Linked DNA regions of Runella sp. SP2. The protein of the gene in region 2 interacts with the protein of the main gene of each other region in a pairwise test. Links are inferred from orthologs where the notes say so. Each region holds a gene or a part of one and is shown on either strand. Other genes may lie near its edges.

What was found.
Region 1: the proteins of DTQ70_RS05295 (region 2) and DTQ70_RS18980 interact in binary tests that used the Escherichia coli proteins (3 or more experiments, as listed by UniProt). The link is inferred for Runella sp. SP2 from one-to-one orthologs.
Region 3: the proteins of DTQ70_RS05295 (region 2) and dnaE interact in binary tests that used the Escherichia coli proteins (3 or more experiments, as listed by UniProt). The link is inferred for Runella sp. SP2 from one-to-one orthologs.

What each region holds. Positions count from the first base shown.
Region 1 is NZ_CP031030.1:4,748,683-4,751,809, forward strand. The notes cover bases 126-3,096. They hold DTQ70_RS18980 (cbb3-type cytochrome c oxidase subunit I), read right to left. Parts: upstream 2,565-3,096; coding sequence 687-2,564; downstream 126-686. Other genes in these bases: DTQ70_RS18975 (heme A synthase), read right to left, coding at 126-709; DTQ70_RS18985 (cytochrome c oxidase subunit II), read right to left, coding at 2,596-3,096. Outside these bases: more of DTQ70_RS18975, read right to left, coding at 1-125; more of DTQ70_RS18985, read right to left, coding at 3,097-3,127. UniProt on the Escherichia coli protein: Cytochrome bo(3) ubiquinol oxidase is the terminal enzyme in the aerobic respiratory chain of E.coli that predominates when cells are grown at high aeration.
Region 2 is NZ_CP031030.1:1,268,397-1,271,454, reverse strand. The notes cover bases 69-2,970. They hold DTQ70_RS05295 (methionine aminotransferase), read right to left. Parts: upstream 2,145-2,970; coding sequence 993-2,144; downstream 69-992. Other genes in these bases: DTQ70_RS05290 (TerC family protein), read left to right, coding at 2,250-2,970; DTQ70_RS05300 (C40 family peptidase), read left to right, coding at 405-884; DTQ70_RS05305 (helix-turn-helix transcriptional regulator), read right to left, coding at 69-280. Outside these bases: more of DTQ70_RS05305, read right to left, coding at 1-68; more of DTQ70_RS05290, read left to right, coding at 2,971-3,058. UniProt on the Escherichia coli protein: Shows aminotransferase activity with methionine and histidine as substrates, and to a lesser extent also with phenylalanine.
Region 3 is NZ_CP031030.1:7,143,041-7,147,487, reverse strand. Bases 10-4,300 are described here. They hold dnaE (DNA polymerase III subunit alpha), read right to left. Parts: upstream 3,915-4,300; coding sequence 210-3,914; downstream 10-209. Other genes in these bases: DTQ70_RS28750 (DUF86 domain-containing protein), read right to left, coding at 3,926-4,300; DTQ70_RS28760 (hypothetical protein), read right to left, coding at 10-161. In the rest of the region: more of DTQ70_RS28760, read right to left, coding at 1-9; more of DTQ70_RS28750, read right to left, coding at 4,301-4,369; DTQ70_RS28745 (nucleotidyltransferase family protein), read right to left, coding at 4,353-4,447. UniProt on the Escherichia coli protein: DNA polymerase III is a complex, multichain enzyme responsible for most of the replicative synthesis in bacteria. This DNA polymerase also exhibits 3' to 5' exonuclease activity. The alpha chain is the DNA polymerase catalytic subunit.

The DNA.
Region 1 (3,127 bases), 3.5 Mb from region 2 along the record:
TCACGCCCAAATGCTCTATCCACTGATTTCTGCCAGCTTCTCCAAGTTCTTTTATCGCCACATCCATTACTTCTCTCACTTGTGTTCCTAGTAAGACCTGTACAAGTGATAAAATCAATGTCCAAATAAGCCACTTGTTTATGAACGTTTTCTTTTTGATTTCAGCGAGTTGAACATCCCCAACATACGACCTTGCCATGGTATAAATCAATACAAATACGATGACAATAGCCAGCAACATGTGCAAAGTGACCATAACAGGAGCAAGCTCCGAAGATACCACTTTTGCACCCAACCAACCTTGAAACCCTACTAGCAAAAATGCCAGTAAGCTCATGTAAAAAATCGGTCGATCGCGTTTAAGAAAAGGAATTGAAGCGAGAAGAGTAGCAAAAATTAAGAGTCCTGTAAATACCCCAAAAAGCCGATTAAGGTATTCTGTCCAGGTCTTAAATACATTAAATTCTACCTCTCCTTTTAATTTGGCACCAAAAATTTCTTGGTAGTTGGCAGGTAGTTCAGAAACTTCTGTTGGAGGAACCCATGAGCCAAAACATTTTGGCCAATCGGGACAACCCATCCCAGAGCCAGTACTTCTAACAATCCCGCCGATTACAATCAAAACATAAACGACAACTACTGTTAGAAGTGCTAGCTTCTGAAATAAGCGATTAATTGTATCAGAATTAGTGTGACGCAAACTGGTCATTATAATTTTGAGCCTCAATTTCTTTTTCCTGCGCTATATACTCATTCTCATGCGGGAAGTTAGATTCGAGCGTTTGAGAGTGAGGAATATTTTGAGGAATAAAATCAACGTCAGATCCTGGCTTGCTATAATCGTATGGCCAACGATATACGGCAGGGATTTCTCCTACCCAGTTTCCGTGACCTACGTTTACTGGTGTTGTCCACTCCAAAGTATTTGAATTCCAAGGGTTTTGAGGTGCTACTTTACCTTTAAACATGCTGTAGAAGAAATTCCAAAGGAATATAAACTGAGCAAAGAAAGTAAAGATAGCAGCTATCGAAACAAACATGTTCAAATCAGTGAACGACTTACCAAAGTCAAAGCTTGTGAATTGGTAATAACGACGTGGGAAACCTGCAATACCAATGTAGTGCATTGGCATAAACACTAAATATACTCCAGCAAAAGTAAGCCAGAAGTGAATTTGACCAAGTGTGCTGTTAAGCATACGGCCAAACATTTTTGGATACCAGTGGTAAATACCTGCGAAGAATCCGAAAGCCGAAGCCGCACCCATTACGATGTGAAAGTGTGCTACCACAAAATAGGTATCGTGCAATTGAATATCTAGTGCCGAGTTTCCAAGAATGATACCTGTCAAACCACCTGACACGAACAACGATACCAGACCGATTGAGAACAACATACCTGGCGTAAAGACGATGTTTCCGCGCCACAAAGTTGTGATGTAGTTAAACGCTTTTACCGCCGAAGGAACCGCAATAATCAACGTCAAGAACATAAAGATTGAGCCCAAGAATGGATTCATACCCGTTACGAACATGTGGTGCGCCCATACGATAAAGGCAAGGAATGCAATCGCCATGATTGAGGCAATCATCGCACGGTAACCAAAGATTGGCTTACGGGCATTCGTTGCAATTACTTCTGATGTGATACCAAGGGCTGGCAACAATACGATATATACTTCTGGGTGTCCTAAGAACCAGAACAAGTGTTGGAACAAGATTGGACTACCACCAACGTTTGGCAAAGCTTCGCCATTGATATAAATTTCTGACAGATAGAAGCTTGTTCCGAAATGACGGTCAAAAATCAACAATAAGGCTGCTGAAAGCAATACAGGGAAAGAGATAATTCCCAATACAGCCGTGATTAAGAATGCCCAAATTGTCAATGGAAGACGCGTGAAAGTCATACCACGTGTACGAAGGTTGATTACGGTTGTAACATAGTTCAAACTTCCCAACAATGAAGACATGATGAAAATCGCCATACTTGATAACCAGAGTGTCATCCCCATTTCAGAACCCATGTGGGCTTGTGGTAATGCACTTAGCGGCGGATAAATCACCCAACCACCTGCTGCTGGCCCTGTTTCAAGGAAGATTGAGATAAACATCAATAAACCTGAAACAAAGAATAACCAAAACGAAAGCATGTTCAAAAACCCTGATGCCATATCACGAGCTCCAACTTGCAATGGAATCAAGAAGTTACTGAAAGTTCCACTCAAACCTGCCGTCAATACAAAGAATACCATGATGGTACCGTGCATGGTTACAAGGGCAAGGTAAAAGTTAGGGTCTAATGCGCCTGTTTCAGTAATCCAGCCACCTAGAAATGGTTTTAACCAGCTCAAGTTTGCCCCAGGAAACCCTAGTTGCAAACGGAAGATAACCGACATAGCAGCTCCAATGATAGCCCAAAAAATACCAGTTATCATGTACTGTTTGGCTATCACTTTGTGATCTTCAGAGAAGATATATTGGCGCCAGAAGTTTAACTCGTGGTGCTCATGTTCATCGTGAGAGTGGACATCATGTCCCAAGTTAGCCTCTACTACTGACATTTTTATTTTGATTTTAAAGTTATAATTTCTATTAACGCATCGATGCACTTGCGGCCGCAGCCGAACCTGTAGAAGCAGTGGTACTGTCAGTTTCTTCTACGTAAGGAGCATAATTCATTGCCTTTGCACGCAATTTTTCTGGGATTTTAGAGATAAACTTAGGGTTCGCCTCCAAAATAGTCGATAGCAAAGGTTTTTGTTGTTGTTTCCAAGCATCAGCAGAAGCCTTGTCTTCAACAATCAGGCGCAAGCGCATTGCAAAGTGACCACGTCCACATACCTCAGTACATGCAATTTCGTAGTCGAAATTAGGGTTGTTTAACTCTGCCCGCATTTGCTCCGTTGACTTATCAGGAATAAACCAAAATTTCGTTGGCATACCAGGAACTGCGTCCATTTTGACACGCATGTGAGGAATATACACACTGTGCAAAACGTCACGAGCTCGGATTTTCAACAAAACAGGCTTACCTACTTCCACGTGCATTTCACTTGGATTGATAAAATCATCCATTGATGCTTCGTCTGAATAATCAACGCCCATTTCGTTATCTGAAGTGATT
Region 2 (3,058 bases):
ATTGCATTGCTTCGTTCCAAACCTCTTCATCGATGCAGTAACAAACGCGCGGAGGCGCAATGTCCCCTTTGATGATTCCGATGCGTTTCAATTCCTTCAAATGTTGCGAAACTGTGGCTTGTGAAAGCGGTAATTCATCCACAAGGTCGCCACAAACGCAAGCTTTTTTCTCGGCTAAAAGGCGCAAAATAGCCACCCTAGCAGGATGCGCAAACGCCTTCGCCAAATCGGCAATTCGATTTTCTTCTACGGTAAAAACTTCCGATTTTGTTGTTCCCATTTTCATTAAAAACGCTAATTCATCGCAATATTACGATATAAATTTTATTTCCAAAAATTTGGCAAAAAAAACTTTCTTTACTTACTTGGGGAAGCGTTCAACCCTATAAAAAAGTACCTAACTGATGAAGAAGTGGATTTTTGTTCTAGGATTATGCCTTTTATCGACCTTTTCTTTTGCCCAAAAACAAGCAGTCGATTCGACCCAAAATACTTCGTTAACGACTGATATTTTGTCATTTGCAAAAAAACACCTTAGTTACCGTTACCGCTCAGGAGGGAGTTCTCCCAAGGGCTTCGACTGTTCAGGTTTTGTACGATACTGTTTTTCTAAATTTGGGATGCTCCTTCCCCATTCTAGCGCCGCCCAAATCTCCCACGGAGTGGAAATTGCCCTTGGTGAAGCACGTCCAGGTGATTTAATTTTCTTCAAAGGAAGCAACTCAAAAAGCACCCGTATTGGCCACGTCGGAATGATTGTTGCCGTTAGTGATGGCTACGTCAAATTCATTCATTCAGCTTGGAAAGGCGGCATCCGCTACGACGTCCTTCATGCCAGCTATTATAAAAAGAGATTTGTGGGTGTGAGGAGAGTGATTAAATAGTGTCGACTGTGCAAAGGGTTTCTCAAAACCCGATCGTTGTGTAGAGGGTTTCTCAAAACCCGCCTCTTCTTTGTTGCGCATTTTGAGAAACCCAATTTTGACACACAACTACAGTTTCACCAATCTTTCTACCGCTTTTTCGAGCGTTTCTTCTTTTTTTGCAAAACAAAAACGTACAACTCCGTTATCGATAGCTTCTTGATAGAAAGCCGAAACAGGAATGCAAGCCACGCCGTGTTCTTTGGTTAACCAAATAGAAAAATCTTTGTCGGACAAATCGGAAAGGTGGTTGAAATGATACAATTGGAAATAGCTACCATAACTCGGGAGCGGTTTAAAACGCGTTTGTTTCATCAATTCGGCAAAATAATCGCGCTTCTTTTGATAAAAACCAGAAATTGAACGGTAAGCCTCCTTGTTTTTCAGATATTCGGCCAAAGCCACTTGGGCAGGTGTATAGCAGCTAAAACAGTTGAATTGATGCACTTTACGAAACTCGGCCGTAAACGCAGGTGGCGCAATACAGTACCCCATTTTCCAGCCAGTGCAATGATAAACCTTCCCAAACGAAAAATTAACAAACGCTCGTTGGCGCAAATCTTCGTACCTCAAAATACTTTGATGAGGCTCATCGTCGTAAATCAAATGTTCATACACCTCGTCGGACATGATGAGCAAATCAAACTCCTCCACTAGCTGCCGCAGTTGTTCGATGTCCGAAGCCCGCAAAATACTACCCGTAGGATTGTGCGGCGTATTGAGCGCAATCATGCGGGTGCGGGGCGTAATTTTAGCCCGAACCAATTCCCAATTGATACGATAGGTCGGAAACTCCAGCGGAATCCGAACCGCTACCCCACCGTTGATTTCAATGTTAGGAATGTAACTATCGTAGGCGGGTTCAAACACAATTACCTCGTCGCCAGGCTGTAACACGGTGGTAAAAGCCGTATAAATCCCGTACGTTCCGCCTGGGGTAATGGTAATTTCGGAATCAGGATTAATTTCAACACCGTACAAATCATGCACTTTGGCAGCGATACTCTCCCGCAATGGCATCCAACCCGCCATGGGCGAATATTGATTATAACCATTTTGCAGTGCTTCGCACGTAAGATTAACCAGCTCCTCGGGCATGTCAAAATCAGGAAAACCCTGCGAAAGGTTAATGGCTTTGTGTTCTGCTGCCAAAGCAGACATTACCGTAAATATCGTTGTACCGACGTTGGGAAGTTTTGAGGTTATTTTTTTACCACTCATGGAGGGTTTGGTTTTTTCGTGTAAAATTAGCTTATTGAAACCGAATAGCCCTTCAATTTTGAACTTTCTTAACTAAACAACTTATTTACTCACTCATTTATCAAAATGGATTCACTATTTACTGCAGAGGCCATCGTTAGTTTGTTAACCCTTACATTCCTAGAAATTGTTTTGGGGATTGACAACATCATTTTCATCTCAATTGCTGCCAACAAACTTGCCCGCAAAGACCAGCCCAAAGCGCGTAACATTGGTTTGTTGTTGGCCATGATTTTCCGCGTAACCCTGTTGTTTGGAATTTCTTTCATCATTTCGCTGTCCAAACCCTTTACACACATCGACGCGGGCTGGTTCCATGCGGCCTTTTCTGGTCAAAGTGTCATTTTAGTGGTCGGAGGATTGTTTTTGTTGTACAAAAGTACCTCAGAGATTCACCATAAATTAGAAGGTGCGGAAGAAGAAGTTCAAAAACCAAAAGGAAGTGCCGCAAGCAAGTTGACAAATGTGGTGATGCAAATTGCACTTATCAACGTCGTTTTTTCGATTGACTCCATTTTGACGGCCATTGGACTTACTCAAAACGTCACGGTAATGATTATTTCGGTAGTACTTTCGGTCATCATTATGATGGCATTCTCAGGCCCTGTTGGCGATTTTGTCAACCGTCACCCTTCAGTACAGATGCTCGGTTTAGCCTTCTTGATTGCCATTGGATTTATGCTCATTGCCGAAGGTGCGCACCTTGCTAATGTATCTTTCTTTGGTACTCACGTAGGCTCTGTTCCAAAAGGTTATTTATACTTCGCCATTGCGTTTTCGCTGCTGGTGGAGGTACTCAATATTCAAATGCGGAAGGGAAGTAAACCAGTTCAGCTTCACGATTATAAAGCACAAGCTGAACGTGAAGGGATTGT
Region 3 (4,447 bases), 5.9 Mb from region 2 along the record:
AAACCAATGGCTGGCGAAGGCTGAAACTTTATTTTTTCCGTTACCAGCGACACCGAAAAATTGGTGGCCTCAGGTGCCATTTTGAGGGTAATTTGGGCATTTTGTGCCTTTAGGATTTGTGTAAACAAAAGCGCAAAAAGGCCGTAGAGAGGATATTTCATAATGCAATTTTTTCTAATAAACGAAAAAAGGCGTAAGTAATTGTCGATTTAATTGACCGAAAAATTCACCCCTCCCATTGATTCTATCAGTTTAAAAAATTCGTTGGTAGGCGCGACTCGGTGCGTTCGTGATTGAAGTTTCACCTCCGTCCGACTTTGATGATCCACAACCGATACCGTGAGCGCACAGTGACCCGGATAGGCTTGTACGGCTTCGTTGAGCTTGGTTACAAGACCGCTATCCAGTAAATCTAAATCCAACTGCAACTTGATTTCCTTGGTGAGTTTTTCACGAACTTCATTCAAAAGCTGCATCGACGTGATTTTAAACTCGTATTGATCTTCTTGTTTCCAGCGGTTTTGAATTTTGCCTTTGACAAACAAAAAGTGTCCCATTTGGACGTAAGCCGAAAACTTCACAAAATCTTCGCCAAAAAGCGCCATTTCCATCGAACCTGCATAATCTTCGAGCTTAAAAATACAAAACGGGTTTCCTGTTTTGGTAGTTCTAACTTGGCTGCTACTCACAATACCTGCTACGGTAATATCTTTTCCAAACAAGAGCGGACGGCCGCCGATTTCTACGTTGGCAACGGCAGGCGTATCGCCTTCTTCGGTATCACTGGTTTCGGTAACTTCGGAAGTGAGCATCACCTTGTCGAGGGTACAGGTACAGAAGTTGGTCAATTCTAGACGATACATATCAAGCGGGTGACCCGAAATGTAGAAGCCAACCACGTCTTTTTCAAAACGCAACCGCTCAATATCGCTCCATCGTTCGACGTTAGGTGCTTTAGGTTTGGCAATATCGGCGCCACCTCCGCCAAAACCACCAAACAGCGATGCTTGTGCGTTGGATTTATCGGCTTGAACGGCGTTGGCGTATTTGATTAGTTTTTCGATTAAGTTTTGCTGTTCGCCCTCGGCGGCCGTGAAGTACTGCGCGCGGTGGTATTCTTCAAACAAGTCAAACGCTCCCGCATAGGCCAACGATTCGATGGTTTTCTTGTTGACTGTACGCAAGTTTACCCGAGTGATAAAATCAAAAAGGTCTTTGTAAGGCCCGTTTTTGGTTCGTTCTTCGATGATACTTTCTACGGCGGCGTCGCCTGTTCCTTTGATTCCGCCTAATCCAAAACGAATTTCGCCGCGTTTGTTTACCCCAAAACGACGTTCCGATTCGTTGACATCAGGCCCCAGTACAGGAATCCCGAGGGCTTTACATTCTTCGAGGAAGAACGTGATTTTTTCGATGTTTCCCAGTGAACTTGTCAAGACCGCCGCCATGTACTCGGCAGGGTAATGGGCTTTGAGATACGCCGTTTGGTAAGCTACAAAGGCATAGCAAGTAGAGTGCGATTTGTTAAAGGCATACGAGGCAAAAGCTTCCCAGTCGGTCCAGACTTTATCGAGTTTTTTCTCATCAAGGCCCTTATTTTTTCCGCCGTCGATGAACTTGCTTTTCATCTTGTTGAGAACTTCAATCTGCTTTTTCCCCATAGCCTTCCGCAGTACGTCGGCATCCCCTTTGGTAAAGCCAGCCATTTTCTGCGAAAGCAACATAATTTGCTCTTGATAAGTACAAATTCCGTATGTATCAGCCAAATACTCCTCCATTTCGGGGAGGTCGTATTCTACTTTTTCACGGCCGTGTTTACGGTTGATGAAGTTAGGAATGTACGCAATTGGGCCTGGACGATACAGGGCGTTCATGGCGATAAGGTCTTCAAAACGGTCAGGTTTGAGTTCGCGCATGTACTTTTTCATCCCGTCGGATTCAAACTGAAAAACGGCGTTGGTATCCCCTCGTTGGAACAATTCAAAAACTTTGACATCGTCCAGTGGAATATAATCAATCTCAATTTTAACTCCGTGGTTCGCCTCAATCATTCGAAGGGCTTCCTTGATGATGGTCAAGTTGCGAAGCCCCAAGAAGTCCATCTTGATAACCCCCGCATCTTCAATGATTTTTCCTTCGTACTGAGTAATTAGTAAGTCTGATTCTTTGGAGGTACTGACAGGAATCAAGTCGGTTAAATCAGAAGGTGCAATGATAATCCCCGCGGCGTGAATACCTACGTTGCGGACGGTTCCTTCGAGCTTTTGAGCCTCTTTAAGGACTTTGGCCGTCAGGTCGTTGCCTTTCAGCATTTCACGCAGTTTTTTTAGGTTTTCTACCTCGTCGGGCGTGATAACCTCCGCCATTTTTTCGAGAGGCACTTTGAAAACCTTGTCGAGGTTCATGCCATAAGTAGGCTTATCGGGCACGAGTTTTACCACGGCATTGGCCTCTTGCAGCGGTAAGTCCATTACCCGCGCCACGTCTTTAATCGACGATTTAGCGGCCATTGTACCATAGGTGATGATTTGGGCTACCTGATTTTTACCGTATTTCTGCACTACATAATCTATCACCCGTTGACGGCCTTCGTCGTCGAAGTCCGTATCAATATCGGGCATGGAGATACGGTCAGGATTCAAAAAACGCTCAAAAAGTAGGTCGTACTTGATGGGGTCGATGTTGGTGATTCCGATGGCATAGGCGACGGCACTCCCTGCCGCCGACCCCCGCCCTGGCCCAATGAGTACGCCCATGTCGCGCCCCGCTTGGATAAAGTCGGCTACGATAAGGAAGTAGCCAGGAAAACCCATGTTTTTGATGGTATTCAGCTCAAAGTTGAGTCGTTCCTCAATTTCGGGCGTAATTTCTTTGTATTTCTTACGGGCGCCTTCAAAAGTCCAGTGTTTGAGGTATTCCCACTGATTGAGCACGTCGGCGGTGAGTTCTTTCATTTTACCGTTGAACTCAATCATTTGCGAAATACTGTGCTTTTTAAACTCGTCGGGAATGGGGAAGTTAGGCAATAAAATATCCCGATTGAGCTTTAACAATTCTACTTTGTCAACGATTTCTTGCGTATTGTCCAGCGATTCGGGTAAATCACTGAACGTTTTGAGCATTTCGTCTTTGGTTTTGAAATAAAACTCATCGTTGAAAAACGCAAAGCGCGTGCCTTTGGGCATCGGATTTTCGTCATCAAAGTCCTTGTTGGTAGGTGTTGATTGTTTATCACCCGTATTGACACACAACAAAATATCGTGAGCGTTGGCGTCGTCTTGTTCTACATAGTGGCTATCATTGGAACATATCACCTTGACGTTGAACTCTTTGGCGTATTTGAGCAAGGCTTCGTTGGCAATGATTTGATCACGAATACCGTGGCGTTGGATTTCGACGTAATAGTCATCCCCAAACAAATCGAGCCACCACTTAAACTCTTGGCGTCCAGCCTCTTCACCTTTTTTGATGATAGCCTGTGGTACACTTGCCCCAATGCAACAAGTCGTGGCGATGAGTCCTTTGTGGTATTTTACTAGAAGTTCTTTGTCGATACGTGGGTATTTGCCGTACATCCCTTCGATGAAGCCCAGCGAGCAGAGTTTGGCCAAGTTGCGATAGCCTTCGGCGTTTTTGGCCAGCAGCAATTGGTGGCGGCGAACGTCTTTTTGTTCTTTGGTAAACTGTTTTTTGTGGCGGTCTTCTACCAAATAAAACTCACAGCCCACGATGGGTTTGATGCCTTGTTTATGTCCTTCGGCCACAAACTCAAATACGCCAAACATGTTGCCGTGGTCAGTAATGGCAATGGCGGGCATATCGTCAGCTTTGGCCTTTTTAAACAGTTTCTTAATATCTGCCGCCCCGTCGAGTAGGGAATATTGGGTGTGGCAGTGGAGGTGGGAGAATTGCATAATTGGGGAGATTATTCAATATTTTTATAGTCAATATGAGTATAGTATTCACTATTTTGAGCGAGTTTGTATTCTTCTCTATCAAAATTACCATCTAACATTTCCACACGTATAATTTGTTCTAATTGGCGTTTCAATGTAGGCAACTCGTTTTGAAGAATGTCAAATGCAATAAATCGGTCAATACCAATATAGTCGTGAGCTACACGATTACGAAAACTCTTTATCTGAAGCCATGCTAAATCAGAATGTTTTATTTTAAGAATGTTACTTACTCGATTGGACTGCTCTCCAATATTAATAAGTAACATAAGAGAAGCATTGAAATTTTGTTGGTCATTAGCTCGAAAAAACTCAATAGCTTTATCGAAATTAGCAATGTACAGCTGTATTTTTCCAATTGATTCAAGCATTCTGAGCAAATAAACCAAATCATTTTTAATGTCTTGTTGCATAGATTAAGTCTTTTTTTGCACGATAAAGAATAATCGGGTCGGCGTATTTTTCAAACATAATATCTACTTTAATAGCTA